One region of the Streptomyces huasconensis genome, then DNA from elsewhere that is predicted to be linked to it. Evidence: predicted binding sites of a transcription regulator. Region 1 holds the regulator's gene; the other holds the start of a gene.

Evidence for each region. Region 1 encodes HspR, which represses chaperone genes until heat shock. Its sites were predicted from a motif close to TTGAGNNNNNNNNNCTCAA; they were not measured.
Region 2: dnaK (molecular chaperone DnaK) is a predicted target of HspR. The motif match lies at 3,428-3,446, and genes of this name have one in related genera.

The regions. Positions count from the first base shown of each region.
Region 1 covers NZ_CP086119.1:4,272,709-4,280,167, forward strand. The annotation lists gene dnaK (molecular chaperone DnaK) at 1-1,473, shown strand, start outside; gene grpE (nucleotide exchange factor GrpE) at 1,473-2,180, shown strand; gene dnaJ (molecular chaperone DnaJ) at 2,244-3,434, shown strand; gene J2N69_RS19495 (heat shock protein transcriptional repressor HspR) at 3,438-3,893, shown strand; gene J2N69_RS19500 (hypothetical protein) at 4,026-4,538, shown strand; gene J2N69_RS19505 (helix-turn-helix transcriptional regulator) at 4,564-5,538, opposite strand; gene J2N69_RS19510 (helix-turn-helix transcriptional regulator) at 5,679-6,755, opposite strand; gene J2N69_RS19515 (helix-turn-helix domain-containing protein) at 6,752-7,459, opposite strand, start outside.
Region 2 covers NZ_CP086119.1:7,123,339-7,130,797, reverse strand. The annotation lists gene narH (nitrate reductase subunit beta) at 1-193, shown strand, start outside; gene narJ (nitrate reductase molybdenum cofactor assembly chaperone) at 186-767, shown strand; gene narI (respiratory nitrate reductase subunit gamma) at 767-1,489, shown strand; gene dnaK (molecular chaperone DnaK) at 1,486-3,354, opposite strand; gene J2N69_RS31840 (OsmC family protein) at 3,600-4,025, opposite strand; gene J2N69_RS31835 (DUF4190 domain-containing protein) at 4,239-4,517, shown strand; partial or broken gene J2N69_RS31830 (peroxiredoxin) at 4,634-4,824, opposite strand; gene J2N69_RS31825 (NADP-dependent oxidoreductase) at 4,873-5,892, opposite strand; gene J2N69_RS31820 (AfsR/SARP family transcriptional regulator) at 6,045-7,459, shown strand, end outside.

The DNA.
Region 1 (7,459 bases):
GCCACCAAGGAGGCCGGCGAGATCGCGGGCCTGAACGTCCTGCGCATCGTCAACGAGCCCACCGCCGCCGCCCTGGCCTACGGCCTCGACAAGGACGACCAGACCATCCTGGTCTTCGACCTCGGTGGCGGCACCTTCGACGTCTCGCTCCTCGAGATCGGCGACGGCGTCGTCGAGGTGAAGGCCACGAACGGCGACAACCACCTCGGTGGTGACGACTGGGACCAGCGCGTCGTCGACTACCTGGTCAAGCAGTTCAACAACGGCCACGGCGTGGACCTCTCCAAGGACAAGATGGCGCTCCAGCGCCTGCGCGAGGCGGCCGAGAAGGCCAAGATCGAGCTGTCCTCCTCCACGGAGACCACGATCAACCTCCCGTACATCACGGCCTCCGCCGAGGGCCCGCTGCACCTGGACGAGAAGCTCACCCGCGCCCAGTTCCAGCAGCTCACGTCCGACCTCCTGGAGCGCTGCAAGACGCCGTTCCACAATGTCATCAAGGACGCGGGCATCCAGCTCTCCGAGATCGACCACGTCGTTCTCGTCGGTGGCTCCACCCGCATGCCGGCCGTCGCCGAGCTGGTCAAGGAACTGACCGGCGGCAAGGACGCCAACAAGGGCGTGAACCCGGACGAGGTCGTCGCCATCGGTGCCTCGCTCCAGGCCGGTGTCCTCAAGGGTGAGGTCAAGGACGTTCTGCTCCTCGACGTGACCCCGCTGTCCCTCGGCATCGAGACCAAGGGCGGCATCATGACGAAGCTCATCGAGCGGAACACGACCATCCCGACCAAGCGGTCGGAGATCTTCACGACGGCCGAGGACAACCAGCCGTCCGTGCAGATCCAGGTCTACCAGGGCGAGCGCGAGATCGCGGCGTACAACAAGAAGCTCGGCATGTTCGAGCTGACGGGCCTGCCGCCGGCCCCGCGCGGCGTCCCGCAGATCGAGGTCTCCTTCGACATCGACGCCAACGGCATCATGCACGTGACCGCGAAGGACCTCGGCACGGGCAAGGAGCAGAAGATGACCGTCACCGGCGGCTCCTCGCTGCCGAAGGACGAGGTCGACCGCATGCGCCAGGAGGCCGAGCAGTACGCGGACGAGGACCACAAGCGCCGCGAGGCCGCCGAGTCCCGCAACCAGGGCGAGCAGCTCGTCTACCAGACGGAGAAGTTCCTCAAGGACAACGAGGACAAGGTCCCGGGCGAGGTCAAGACCGAGGTCGAGGAAGCCGTCAATGAGCTGAAGGAGAAGCTCAAGGGCGAGGACACGGCCGAGATCCGCACCGCGACCGAGAAGGTCGCCGCCGTCTCGCAGAAGCTGGGCCAGGCCATGTACGCCGACGCCCAGGGCGCGCAGGCGGCCGGTGCCGAGGGCGCGGCCCCCGGCGCCGACCAGGCCAAGGAGGACGACGGAGTTGTCGACGCCGAGATCGTCGACGACGAGAAGGACCAGAAGGGTGGCGCCGCCTGATGACCGAGGAGACCCCGGGCCTCGGTGAGAACGCCGAGAAGCCTGACGTCCCCTCCGGCGCCACCCCTGATGACGCGGCGCCGAAGGCCGCCGAGCCCTCCACCGAGGAGGGTCCGGCGGCCCCGGCCGGGGACACGGACAGCAAGACGTCCGCGCAGGACGCGGGCCTGACCGCCCAGCTGGACCAGGTGCGCACCGCGCTCAACGAGCGCACGGCGGACCTCCAGCGGCTGCAGGCCGAGTACCAGAACTACCGCCGCAGGGTGGAGCGGGACAAGGTGACGGTGAAGGAGATCGCCTCGGCGAACCTCCTCTCCGAGCTGCTCCCGACCCTCGACGACATCGGCCGCGCCCGTGAGCACGGCGAACTGGTCGGCGGCTTCAAGTCGGTCGCCGAGGCGCTGGAGACCGTCGTCGCCAAGATGGGCCTCCAGCAGTTCGGCAAGGAGGGCGAGCCCTTCGACCCGACCATCCACGAGGCCCTGATGCACAGCTACGCACCGGACGTCACCGAGACGACGTGCGTCGCGATCCTGCAGCCGGGGTATCGCATCGGCGAGCGCACCATCCGCCCCGCGCGGGTGGCCGTCGCCGAGCCGCAGCCCGGCGCGCAGACGGTCAAGGGCGACGAGTCCTCGGCCGCGGCCGACTCCTCCTCCGCCGATGAGGCGAAGGACAAGGAGACCGGTGGCCCGGACGAGGGCTGACGTCGGCACCACGTCGGTCGTACGTAGCAAGCGCAGCAAGCGTAGGAAGGAGGGACGTCGGGGATGAGCACCAAGGACTTCATCGAGAAGGACTACTACAAGGTCCTCGGCGTCCCCAAGGACGCCACCGAAGCCGAGATCAAGAAGGCGTACCGGAAACTCGCCCGCGAGAACCACCCGGACGCCAACAAGGGCAACGCCAAGGCGGAGGAGCGCTTCAAGGAGATCTCCGAGGCGAACGACATCCTCGGTGACCCCAAGAAGCGCAAGGAGTACGACGAAGCGCGTGCCCTCTTCGGCAACGGCGGATTCCGGTCGGGCCCCGGAGCCGGCGGCGGATCGTTCAACTTCGACCTGGGCGACCTCTTCGGAGGCGCGGCCGGTGGGGGTGGAGCGGCCGGCGGCGGCTTCGGGGGCGGCCTCGGTGACGTCTTCGGGGGCCTGTTCAACCGCGGCGGCGCGGGTGCCGGTTCCGGCACGCGTACGCAGCCGAGGCGCGGCCAGGACATCGAGTCCGAGGTCACGCTGAGCTTCACGGAGGCGGTGGACGGCGCGACGGTGCCGTTGCGCATGTCCTCCCAGGCCGCCTGCAAGGCCTGTTCCGGCACCGGCGACAAGAACGGCACGCCGCGCGTGTGCCCGACCTGCGTCGGCACGGGCCAGGTCTCGCGGGGTGGCGGTGGCGGCTTCTCGCTGACCGATCCGTGCGTGGACTGCAAGGGCCGGGGCCTGATCGCCCAGGACCCGTGCGACGTCTGCCACGGCTCGGGGCGCGCGAAGTCCTCCCGCACCATGCAGGTGCGGATTCCGGCGGGGGTCAGCGACGGTCAGCGGATCAGGCTCCGCGGCAAGGGCGCCCCCGGCGAGCGGGGTGGCCCGGCCGGTGACCTGTACGTGGTCGTGCACGTCGGCACGCACCCGGTCTTCGGCCGCAAGGGCGACAACCTCACGGTCACGGTGCCGGTGACGTACCCCGAGGCGGTGCTGGGCGGTGAGGTCAAGGTGCCGACCCTGGGCGGTCCGGCCGTCACCCTGAAGCTGCCGCCGGGCACGCCCAACGGCCGCACCATGCGCGCCCGCGGCAAGGGCGCCGTCCGCAAGGACGGCACGCGCGGCGACCTGCTGGTGACGGTGGAGGTGTCGGTCCCGGCATCCCTGTCGGACTCGGCGAAGGAAGCCCTGGAGTCCTACCGCAAGGCGACTGCGGGCGACGACCCGCGGGCAGAACTGTTCCAGGCCGCGAAGGGAGCGTGACCCATGGAGAGGGTCGGCCGTCGTCGCAATCCGTACCAACTCACCGACGACACGCCGGTGTACGTCATCTCGGTGGCCGCCCAGCTGAGCGGCCTCCACCCGCAGACCCTGCGCCAGTACGACCGCTTGGGCCTGGTCTCCCCGGACCGCACCGCGGGCCGGGGCCGGCGCTACTCCGCGCGCGACATCGAACTGCTGCGCACCGTGCAGCAGTTGTCGCAGGAGGAGGGCATCAACCTCGCCGGCATCAAGCGGATCATCGAGCTGGAGAACCAGGTCGCGGCGCTTCAGTCACGGGTCGCGGAACTCTCCGCGGCCGTGGAGGGAGCCGCCGCCGCCATGCAGCAGCGTGAAGCGGCGGTACACGCCTCGTACCGCCGCGACCTCGTCCCGTACCAGGACGTGCAGCAGGCGAGCGCGCTGGTGGTCTGGCGGCCGAAGAGAGCGACGGAGCAGTAGCGGCGCCGCCCACGTGGGTGTCGAAGGGGCCGGGAGGGGAACCTCCCGGCCCCTTCGCGCGTTGCGGTGGTCGACCTGACGTACGTCCTGCGTACGTGCTGACATGTGGTGTTGCGGGGGAAGTGGATTCTCATGGCCATGGTGGGGCTGTTCTGGATCGCCGAGGGCGATGTGTACGTGGGCGCGAAGCCGTCCGGGCTGGCCGCCGGCGTGCGCCTGACCCCGGAGGGCGTGGTGGCCCTCGGCGATCGGCAGACGGGTCTGTGGCCGTGGGAGGACGTGCGGGCCCTGACGGTCGAGAACGCCCCCGTGAAGTCGCTGAAGCGGCAGGTGGGCGCCCTGGTGGACATGGCCCTGACGGTCGGCCTCGGCGGCGGGGACGAGGCGCCGACGATGACCGTACGGATCACCGACGTGCAGGGCGCCGACCACGAACTGACCGTGTACACCGCCGCGGCGACGGGCTACTCCCCGGCGGAACACGACCTCTCGCTCGACCTCCTCGCCCAGCTGACGCGGGGCGCGGGCACGCTCCTGACGACGCTGGCCGCGATGGCGGAGTGGGGGCGCCGCCGGGAGGGGGGCACGCCGCGGGCGGCCGACCGGGAGGCGCTGCTGAGGGAGTGGCTAGGGGCGGACGCCTGACGCGGAGGGGCGGGCGGCCGGACGCTCACGGGTTCCGTTCCAGCAGCCCCGACTGCCCAATGAGGTAGCCCAGTTGGGCGCGGCTCTCGCTGCCGAGGGTGGCGGCGAGCTTGGCGATGTGGACGCGGGCGGTGCGGATGTTCATGCCGAGGCGGTCGGCGATCTCGGCGTCCGTGAGGCCCTCGACGAGCAGGCCCGCGATCGCCCGCTGGCGCGGGGTGACGCCGCCCTCGGAGACCTGCGGGGCGGCCTGCGGCCACATCGGCGTCGCCAGCCGCCACAGCCGCCAGAAGGTGGTGGCGAAGTACTCGACGAGGGCCGGGTGGCGCAGTTCCAGGGCGACGGTGCGGTCCTTGCTCGCCGGGATGAACGCCACGCTCCGGTCGAAGACGAAGAGGCGGTCGGTGACCTCGTCCAGGGTGCGGGCCTCGACGTCGCCCTCCAGCTGCTCGAAGTAGGCGAGCACGGGCAGCGAGTGGCGGGTCGTGTGCTGGTAGAGGGTCCGCATCCGGCAGCCCCGGCCGAGGACCGCCTGGTCGCGCGGGAAGGCCTCGGCCAGGGTCTCGGGCGGGCGGGTGCCGCCGGGCTGGATGGCGAGGAACTCCTCCGTGACGTCGCTCATGGCGCGGTCGATGGCCGCGTTGATGTGTTCGAGGCCGTCCAGGACGGTGATCGCGGGGAGGTCGGCGGCGGCGGACAGCTCCGTGTCGAGCGCGATGAGCGGTGCGAACGCGGCGGTGAGACGCGCCTCGCGCGCACGCTGCCCGGCGATCCGGTCCTCGATGGTGCGCAGGAGGCGGGGCAGGGCCGTGGCGGGGGCGGCGGGCAGCAGCCACCGGGCGTCGGCGGGGTCCGGACGGAGGAGGCCGAAGTCGAGGAGGCAGGGCGCCCGTTCGGAGTCCTCGACGCGGACCCTGCCCTGACGGAGGGCGTGGGCGTAGACGGAGGAGCCTTCCTCGCAGAGTTCCTCCACGGCGTGCGGCGCGTGCTCGCTGCGCATGTGCGCTCCCTCCCGCTCGGTTGAAGCGCGGCGATTCTATGCAGGGGGACCCGGGGGCGAGGGTGTCCCCTTCATTGAAGTGTCTACTTCTGGGCCGCGGTGGTCGCCCCACGCGGGCGGGCCGGGGCGCGGCGGGCGTCTCAGGAGCCCCAGGAGCCGCGGGCGAGGATTCCTGACTGGCCGATGAGGTAGCCGAGCTGGGCGCGGCTTCCGCTGCCGAGGGTGGTGGCGAGCCTGGCGATGTGGTCGCGGGCGGTGCGGATGTTCATGCCGAGGCGGTCGGCGATCTCGGCGTCGGTGAGGCCTTCGACGAGGAGGGTGGCGATGGCGTGCTGGCGCGGCGTGACGCCGCTGCCCGAGGGGATCTTCGCCGACCGCGGGTACATGGGGGTGGCCAGGCGCCAGAGCCGTTCGAAGGTGGTGGCGAAGTAGTCGACGAGGGCGGGGTGGCGCAGCTCCAGGGCGATGTCGCGTTCCTTGTTCGCCGGGATGAAGGCGACGGAGCGGTCGAAGACGAAGAGCCGCTCCGTCAGTTCGTCCAGCGTGCGGACCTCGGCGTCGCCCTGGAGGCGCTCGTAGTACGCGAGGGCGGGCAGGGAGTGGCGGGTGGTGTGCTGGTACAGGGTGCGCAGGCGGCCGCCGCGGGAGAGGAGCCCCTGGGCGCTCGCCAGGGAGCGTGCCAGCACCTCGGGGGGCCGGGTCCCTCCGGGCTGGATGCACAGGGCCTCCTCGGTGGCCGCGTTCAGGGCCCGGTCGACGGCTTCGCCGATGCGGGGCAGCCCGCGCAGGACCGTGAGGGTGGAGGAGACCTCCTGGGGGCGGGCGTCGGGGGTGACCGCCATGAGAGGCGTGAACGTGTCGGCCAGCCGGACCCCGCGGCGCCGCTCGTACGCGATGTCCTGCTCGATGGTGTCGAGCAGCCGGGGCAGCGCGAGCGCCGGGGCGACGGGACGCAGCCACCGGGTGTCCTCGGCGTCCGTCAGCAGTAGCTGGAAGTCGGTGAGGCAGGGCGTCCGCTCGGCGTCCCGCAGGGGGACGCGGCCCTCCCGCAGCGCGCGTGCGTACAGGTGGCTGCCGGCCTCGCACAGGGTGTCGGGGCCGTGCGGCGGATGGGCCGCGGTGGTTGCGGTGGCTGTGCTGACCGGGGTGGCCGGGGCAGTCGGAGTGGCCGGGGTGGCTGAAGTGGCGGGGGCGGCCGGGGTGGTTTCGGCGGTCACTTCGGACGGTCCTGGTCGAGGATTCCCGACTGGGCGATGAGGTACCCGAGCTGGGCACGGCTTCCGCTGCCGAGGGCGGCGGCGATCTTGGCGATGTGGGCGCGGCAGGTGCGGACGTTCATGCCGAGGCGGCGGGCGATGGCCTCGTCGACGTGGCCGTCGATGAGCAGCTTGGCGATCGAGCGCTGGACGCCGGTGATGCCGTCCACGGAAGGGGGGTAGGGCACGTCGTCGATCAGGGGGGTCGCGCGGCTCCACTGCTCTTCGAAGACCTTGGCGAGGTACTCCACCAGGCCCGGGTGTCTGAGTTCCAGGGCGACCTGCTGGTCGGCTCTGGCGGGTATGAGCGCGACGTTCCGGTCGAAGATCATGAGCCGGTCGGTCAGCTCTTCCAGGGTGCGTATCTCCACGTTCCCCTGGGCCATGTAGGCCGCGTAGGCGAGCGTCCCCTGGCTGTGCCTGACCGTGTGCTGGTAGAGCGTGCGCATCGTGATGCCGCGGTCGAGGATGGTCTGGCCGCGTTGCAGCGCCACGGTGAGCGTGTTCTCGCTGCGGCCGCCCCCCGGCTGCACCGTGAGCACCTCGGAACGGCACTCGGCGGTGGCGCGTTCGATGGCCGCGTGGATGCGGGCGTCCCCTTCCAGCACGGTGATCGCGTGGGTCGTGGGCTCTTCCCGGGCGGTGATGGCCATAAATGGCTCGAA
Region 2 (7,459 bases), 2.9 Mb from region 1:
GTGCAGCCTCGATCACCAGGGCGGTCCGGGAATGGGCGGCGACGGCCCGTTCGGCCAGGACTCCGGCAGCCGCCGGAACCTGCCGCTGGTCACGCTGGAGAACTTCCACGCGCTGCGGGCCCGCCAGACCGCCGACGAGCAGCCGAGCGCGGCCGAGAAGGCCAACGCGGCCAAGGAGGACGACAGTGACTGAACACGCCGTGCTCCACCAGGCCGCGGCCCTCTGCCTCGGCTACCCGGACGACGCGTTCCACGAGCGGCTGCCCCTGCTGCGGGCCGCCGCTCCCCCACAGCTCGGCGAGTTCCTCACGTACGCGACCACCACCGACCCGCGGGAGCTGGCCGCGCACTACGTGCAGGTCTTCGACTTCAAGAACCGGCACAGCCTGTACCTGAGCTGGTGGCGCGACGGCGACACCCGGCGGCGCGGCATGGCCCTGGTCCGCTTCAAGGAGGTCTACCGCGCGCACGGCCTGGAGTTCACCGGCGAGGAGCTGCCGGACTTCCTCCCCGCGGTCCTGGAGTTCTCCGCGCTGGCGGGGCCCGAGCTTTTGCTGGAGCACCGCAGTGGGCTGGAGCTGCTGCGGCTCGCGCTGCGTGAGCACGGCACGCCGTACGCGGGGGTGCTGGAGGCGGTGTGCGCGAGCCTGCCGGGCCCGAGCCCCAAGGACCGCGCCGAGGCGCTCGCGCTGGCCCGGTCGGGCCCGCCGCGCGAGGAGGTCGGCCTCCAGCCGTTCGCACCCTTCGCACTCATCGGGGAGCACTGATGGAAACGCTGCTGTGGGGCGCCCTTCCCTACATCGCCTTCGTCCTGCTCGTCGCGGGCACCGTCTGGCGCTACCGCTACGACAAGTTCGGCTGGACGACCCGCTCCTCGCAGGTCTACGAGTCCAAGCTGCTGAACATCGCCTCGCCGATGTTCCACTACGGCATCCTCTTCGTGCTCGTCGGCCACCTGGTGGGTCTGTTCCTCCCCGAGTCGTGGACGGACAAGGCGGGCGTCAGCGAGCACACGTATCACCTGTTCTCGCTGTACGGCGGCACCGCGGCCGGTGTCCTGCTCGTCCTCGGCATCCTGCTGCTGCTCTACCGGCGGCGCACCAACACGCCGGTGTTCCGGGCGACGACCGCGAACGACAAGCTCATGTACCTGGTGCTGTTCGCGGCGATCGTGCTCGGCATGGTGGCCAAGCTGCTGCACACCTCCGGCGACGGTTACAACTACCGCGCCTCCATTGCCCCGTGGGCCCGCAGCCTCTTCACGCTCCAGCCCGACATCGACGCGATGACGGGCGTGCCCCTGATGTACGAGATCCACGCCGTGGTCGGCATGGTGCTCTTCGCCCTGGTGCCGTTCACCCGCCTGATCCACATGTTCAGCGCGCCGCTCCAGTACCTCTTCCGGCCCTACGTGGTCTACCGCTCCCGGGACCCGGAGCGGATCGGGGCGCGGCCGGAGCGGCGCGGCTGGGAACGCACCGGGCCTTAGGGCGCCTTGCCCTGCCCCTCCTTGCCGTGGTCGTCGTCCACGATCTCGGCGTCCACCACGCCTTCCTCGGCGGGTGACTCCGTGGCCGTGGGCTGCTCCTCCGCGCCGCCGCCGGAGGCCGCGTACATCGCCTGGCCCATCTTCTGGCTGACGGCCGCCAGCTTCTCGGTGCCGGTGCGCAGGGCGGCCGTGTCGTCGGGCCGGTCCTTGAGGAGCCCCTTCAACTCGGCCGCCGCGGCTGCCACTTCGTCCTTGACGTCGCCGGGCACCTTGTCGCCGCCGTCCGTCAGGAACCGCTCCGTCTGGTACACGAGCTGTTCGGCCTGGTTGCGGGTCTCGGCCGCCTCGCGTCGCCTGCGGTCCTCCTCCGCGTGCTGCTCGGCCTCGCGGACCATGCGGTCGATGTCGTCCTTGGGCAGCGCGGAGCCGCCGGTGACCGTCATGCGCTGCTCGCGCCCGGTCGCCTCGTCCTTCGCCGAGACGTGCATGATGCCGTTGGCGTCGATGTCGAAGGTGACCTCGATCTTGGGGACGCCGCGCGGGGCGGGCGGCAGCCCGGTCAGGTCGAAGACACCGAGTTTCTTGTTGTACGCGGCAATCTCCCGCTCGCCCTGGAAGACCTGGATGCCGACCGAGGGCTGGTTGTCCTCGGCGGTGGAGAACGTCTCCGAACGCCGGGTGGGGATCGTGGTGTTGCGCTCGATGAGCTTGGTCATGATGCCGCCCTTGGTCTCGATGCCGAGGGAGAGCGGCGTCACGTCGAGCAGCAGGACGTCCTTGACGTCGCCGCGGATGACACCGGCCTGGAGAGCCGCGCCGAGCGCGACCACCTCGTCCGGGTTGACGCCCTTGTGGGGGTCCTTGCCGGTGAGTTCCCTGACCAGCTCGGTCACCGCGGGCATCCGGGTCGAGCCGCCCACCAGGATCACGTGGTCGATGGCGGAGAGCTTGACGCCCGCGTCCTTCACGGCCTGGTGGAAGGGCTCCTTGCAGCGGTCGAGCAGGTCGGACGTCAGCTCCTGGAACTGGGCGCGCGTCAGCTTCTCGGCCAGGTGCAGGGGGCCTTCGGCGGAAGCGGTGATGTAGGGGAGGTTGATGTCCGTCTCGGTCGACGAGGACAGCTCGATCTTCGCCTTCTCGGCGCCCTCGCGCAGCCGCTGGAGCGCCATCTTGTCCTTGCCGAGGTCCACGCCGTGCGCGTTCTTGAACTGCCGTACCAGGTGTTCGACGATCCGCTGGTCCCAGTCGTCGCCGCCGAGCCGGGTGTCGCCGTTGGTGGCCTTCACCTCGATGACGCCCTCGCCCATCTCCAGGAGCGAGACGTCGAAGGTGCCGCCGCCCAGGTCGAAGACGAGGACGGTCTGGTCCTCGCCCTTGTCCAGGCCGTACGCGAGGGCCGCCGCCGTCGGTTCGTTGACGATGCGCAGGACGTTGAGGCCCGCGATCTCGCCGGCCTCCTTGGTGGCCTGGCGCTGGGTGTCGTCGAAGTAGGCGGGGACGGTGACCACCGCGTCGGTGACGTCCTCGCCGAGGTAGGACTCGGCGTCCCGCTTGAGCTTCTGCAGGACGCGCGCGGAGAGTTCCTGCGCGGTGTAGCGGGTGCCGTCCACGGAGCCGCTCTCCGGGAAGCGCCAGCCGCCGTCGCCCATGTGGCGTTTGACGGAGCGTGCGGTGCGCTCCACGTTCGTGACCGCCTGCCGTTTGGCGACCTCGCCCACCAGGACGTCGCCGTTCTTCGCGAAGGCGACGACCGAGGGAGTGGTGCGCGCGCCCTCCGCGTTGGCGACGACGGTGGGCTCACCGCCCTCCAGTACGGCCACCACCGAGTTCGTCGTCCCGAGATCGATCCCGACCGCTCGTGCCATGGTCCAGTCCCTTCCGCCGCGAGCTCATGTCCCCCGTGTCCAGGCCTACTCCACTCCTCTCCCATCACAAAACTTGAGCGAGTCATTGTCAAGGGTCAGGGGGCGAGGGGGCGGGAGGCAAGGGGGCTGGAGGGCAAGGGGGGCCGGGGGCAAGGGACGTGCCAGGGGTCGGGGGCCGCGTACGACGATGCCGCCACCCCCGGCGAGGGGGGGACGGCATCGTCCGACCGTCTCCGGGTCCCGCGTCAGCCCAGCTTGGCCGTGAGGGTGATGGTCGTACCCGTCAGCGCCTGGCTCACCGGGCAGTTGGCCTTGGCGTCCTCGGCCGCGGCGACGAAGGCGTCCTCGTCGATGCCGGGGACGGTGCCCTCGACCGTGAGGTGGATGCCGGTGATGCCCGTGCCCGGCTGGAAGGTCACGTCGGCCGAGGTGGTGAGGCGGCTCGGCGGGGTGCCGGCGCCGGTCAGGCCGTGCGACAGCGCCATGGAGAAGCAGCTGGAGTGGGCGGCGGCGATCAGCTCCTCCGGGCTGGTCCTGCCGTTCGCCTGCTCGGCGCGGGCGGGCCAGGACACCGCCTGCTCCCCGATGCCGGAGGAGTCGAAGGTGACGGTGCCCGAGCCCTCCGTCAGAGAGCCTTCCCAGACCGTGTGCGCGGAGCGCGTGGTTGCCACGATGCAGTTCCCTTCAGTGCGGTTCCGTGAATCGGAGTGCGGTTCCGTGATCGGAGATCCGTGGCCACCATCCGATCACACTCGGGGCGCGAATGGGCCGCGGGGCGGCTCCGGCGGAGCGCGCGGTCGCCGCCGCGCGGACTACCCGGCGCGTTTTGGGGCACCCGCCGTCACGTCACGCAAGACTGGAACGCGACTCGAAGGAGTGTGGCCATGTCGGCTTACGGCAGTCGGTCAGCGGCATCTCCCGGTTCCCGCACGAACAGCTTCGCGGTGGCCGGGCTCGTCTGCGGCATCGTCGGGCTGTTCTTCCTCAGCGTCATCCTGGGACCGCTCGCGATCGTCTTCGGCGCCCTCGCCCTGCGGCAGCGGGCGGGCGGCGGAGGGATGGCGAAGGCGGCCATCATTCTGGGCATCGTCGACGTGGTCCTGTTCGTCGTCCTGATGGCGCTGGCCGCGTCGGGCGAGTTCAGCTGGTACGTCGGCGGCTGACCGCCGGCCGGGAGCCGTCCCGGCCGGCGGCCTCGGGCGATGCCGACCCGGGTCCTCCACCCTGCCCTTGCTCCTTGCGCCTCGCCGCTCCCGTCCGACCGTCTCCGGGTCCCGCGTCAGCCCAGCTTGGCCGTGAGGGTGATGGTCGTACCCGTCGGCGCCCGGCTCACCGGGAGTCGGCCTTGGCGTCCTCGTCGATGCCGAGGGCCGTGCCCGCGACCGTGAGGTGGATGGCGGTGACGCCCGTGCCCGGCTGGAAGGTCACGTCGGCCGAGGTGGTGAGGCGGCTCGGCGGGGTGCCGGGCCCGCAGCCGACCGATGAGGCGGTGCCGGGACGAAGGGAGCGCGGTGGCCCTCACTCGGCCCCTTCGGCGAGGCGGACCAGCATCTTGCCGGTGTTGGCGCCGCTCAGTACGCCGAGAAAGGCCTCCGGCGCGCGCTCGATGCCCTCGACGACGGTCCGTTCCGTGCGCAGCGAACCGTCCGCGAGCATCCCGGCCGCCTTCCCTATCCACTCCGGGAACAGGTCGAGGTGGCTGGTCACCAGCATCCCGCGCAGGGACGCCTCCTGCTTCGCCGCCTGGAAGAGGTTGTCGGGGCCGGGTGCCGGGGTCGTGTCGTTGTACGTACTGATCGCGCCGACCAGCGCGATACGGCCCTCGCGGCGGATGGCGCCGATCGCCGCCTGGAGGTGGTCGCCGCCCACGTTGTCGACGTACACGTCGATGCCGTCGGGCGCCGCCTGCGCGAGCTGCTCCGCCAGGCCGCCCTGCCGGTAGTCGAGAGCCGCGTCGAAGCCGAACGTGTCCAGCAGCTTCTTCGTCTTCTCCGGCCCGCCCGCCGAACCGATCACCTTCGATGCGCCCAGCGCACGGGCCACCTGCCCCGCGACGCTGCCGACCGCCCCCGCGGCGGCCGACACGAACACCACGTCGCCCTCCCGCACGGGCGCGGTGCGCGTCAGCGCCGCGTATGCGGTGAGGCCCGTCGTGCCCAGCGGGCCGAGGTAGGTGGAGGCCGGGGCGAGGGCGGTGTCCACGACCGTGGCCGCGTCCGCGTCGACCAGGGCGTACTCGCGCCACCCCGCGAAGTGCACGACCGTCGCCCCGACCGGCACCTGGGGCACGGCGGATGCCACGACCTCGCCCACGGCTCCGCCCTCCAGTGGGGCGCCCAGCTCGAAGGGCGGCATGTAGGAGGGCGCGTCGTCCATGCGGCCCCGCATGTACGGATCCACGGACATCCACAGGTTGCGGACGAGCAGCGTGCCCGCGGGCGGGGTGTCGGGGAGGGTGGTGGTGGCGAGGGCGAAGTCGGTGCGGGCGGGGGCGCCGACCGGGCGGGCGGCGAGACGGATTTCACGGGACCGGGGCATGGCCGTCTCCTCTAGAGGTGGTGCTTGTCGGGGTGACGGGACCACCGTGCCCGGGGCCGCGCACGAACCCCTGACGCCCCACGCACGGATCCCTGACGTGGGGAAGGGCGCCCTCGCGACGCCCCCCGCGAGGGCCCACGTACGGTGACCCCATGCGATACGAGGTCCTCGGCCCCCTGACCGTCCGCACGACCGACGGCACGGCCACCCCGGTCCCCGAGCCGAAGGTCCGCACCCTCCTCGCCGCCCTCCTCATACGCGCCGGCGCCCCTGTCCCCGCCGACGCCCTGATCGAAGCCCTCTGGGGAGACGGCCGCCTCCCCGCCGATCCCGCCAACTCCCTGCAGACGAAGGTCTCCCAGCTGCGCCGCGCCCTCGGGCGGGACGAGGTGACGTACGGCCCGGCGGGCTACCGCCTGCGCCTGGCCGAGGACGCGACGGACGCGGCCCGCTTCACGGCCCTGACGACCACGGCGTACGCGACCACGGCCGATCCCCGCACCCGGGCGTCCCTCCTGACCGACGCCCTGGCCCTGTGGCGCGGTCCCGCCTACGCCGACGTCCGCGACGCGGGCTTCGCCCGGGCCGCCGCCGCGCAGCTGGAGGAGCAACGGCTCACCGCTCAGGAGGCGTTGGCCGAAGCCCGCCTCGACCTCGGCGAACACGCCCCGCTCGCGGACGAACTGGCCGCTCTCGTGGCCCGCGAACCCCTGCGCGAGCGGCTGCGCGCGGCGCACCTGCGGGCCCTCTACGGCGCGGGCCGCCCCGCCGAGGCCCTGGCCTCGTACCACGCCCTGCGTACCCGGCTGGCCGACGAACTCGGCACCGACCCCGGCCCCGAACTCACCGCCCTCCACGAGGCGATACTGCGCCAGGACGCGTCCCTCACCGGCCCCAAGGCCCTGTCGCGGACCCCTGCGAAAGCCCTGCCGACGCCCCCGCCCGGTGGCGTGCCCGCGGGCACGCCACCGCTCTCGCCGGAGGACACCGCTGAGGACACCGCTCCCCCGCGCACCAACCTCCCCGCGCCCACCACCGGCCTCATCGGCCGCGACGACGCCGTGGCCCGCGTCCGCGAACTCGTGCGGCGCGAACGCCTGGTGACCCTGACGGGCCCCGGCGGCGTGGGCAAGACCCGCCTCGCCCTGGAAGCGGCGGCGGGCCTGGCGGACCACTTCCCGGACGGGGTCTGGCTGGTGGAGCTGGCCGGTACGACAGCGCACGGCGTGCCCGAGGCGGTCGCCGCCGAGCTGGGCGTCCGCGAGGACGACCCGGCCACTCCGGCGTACGAGGACGAGCCGCGCGGGGGCGACGACACCGGACCCCAGGGGGCGGCATCGCCGCGGCCCCGGGCAGGGGCGGACACTGCGGTGCGCTCCCTCACCCGGGCCCTCGCCCCCCGCACCCTCCTCCTCATCCTCGACAACTGCGAGCATGTCCTCGACGCCGCCGCGGAGCTGACCGCCCACCTCCTGCGCCGCGCACCGCGCCTGAGCGTCCTGACCACCAGCCAGGAACCTCTCGCCCTCGGCGGCGAGATCCTGGAAGCCGTGGCGCCCCTCGGCGA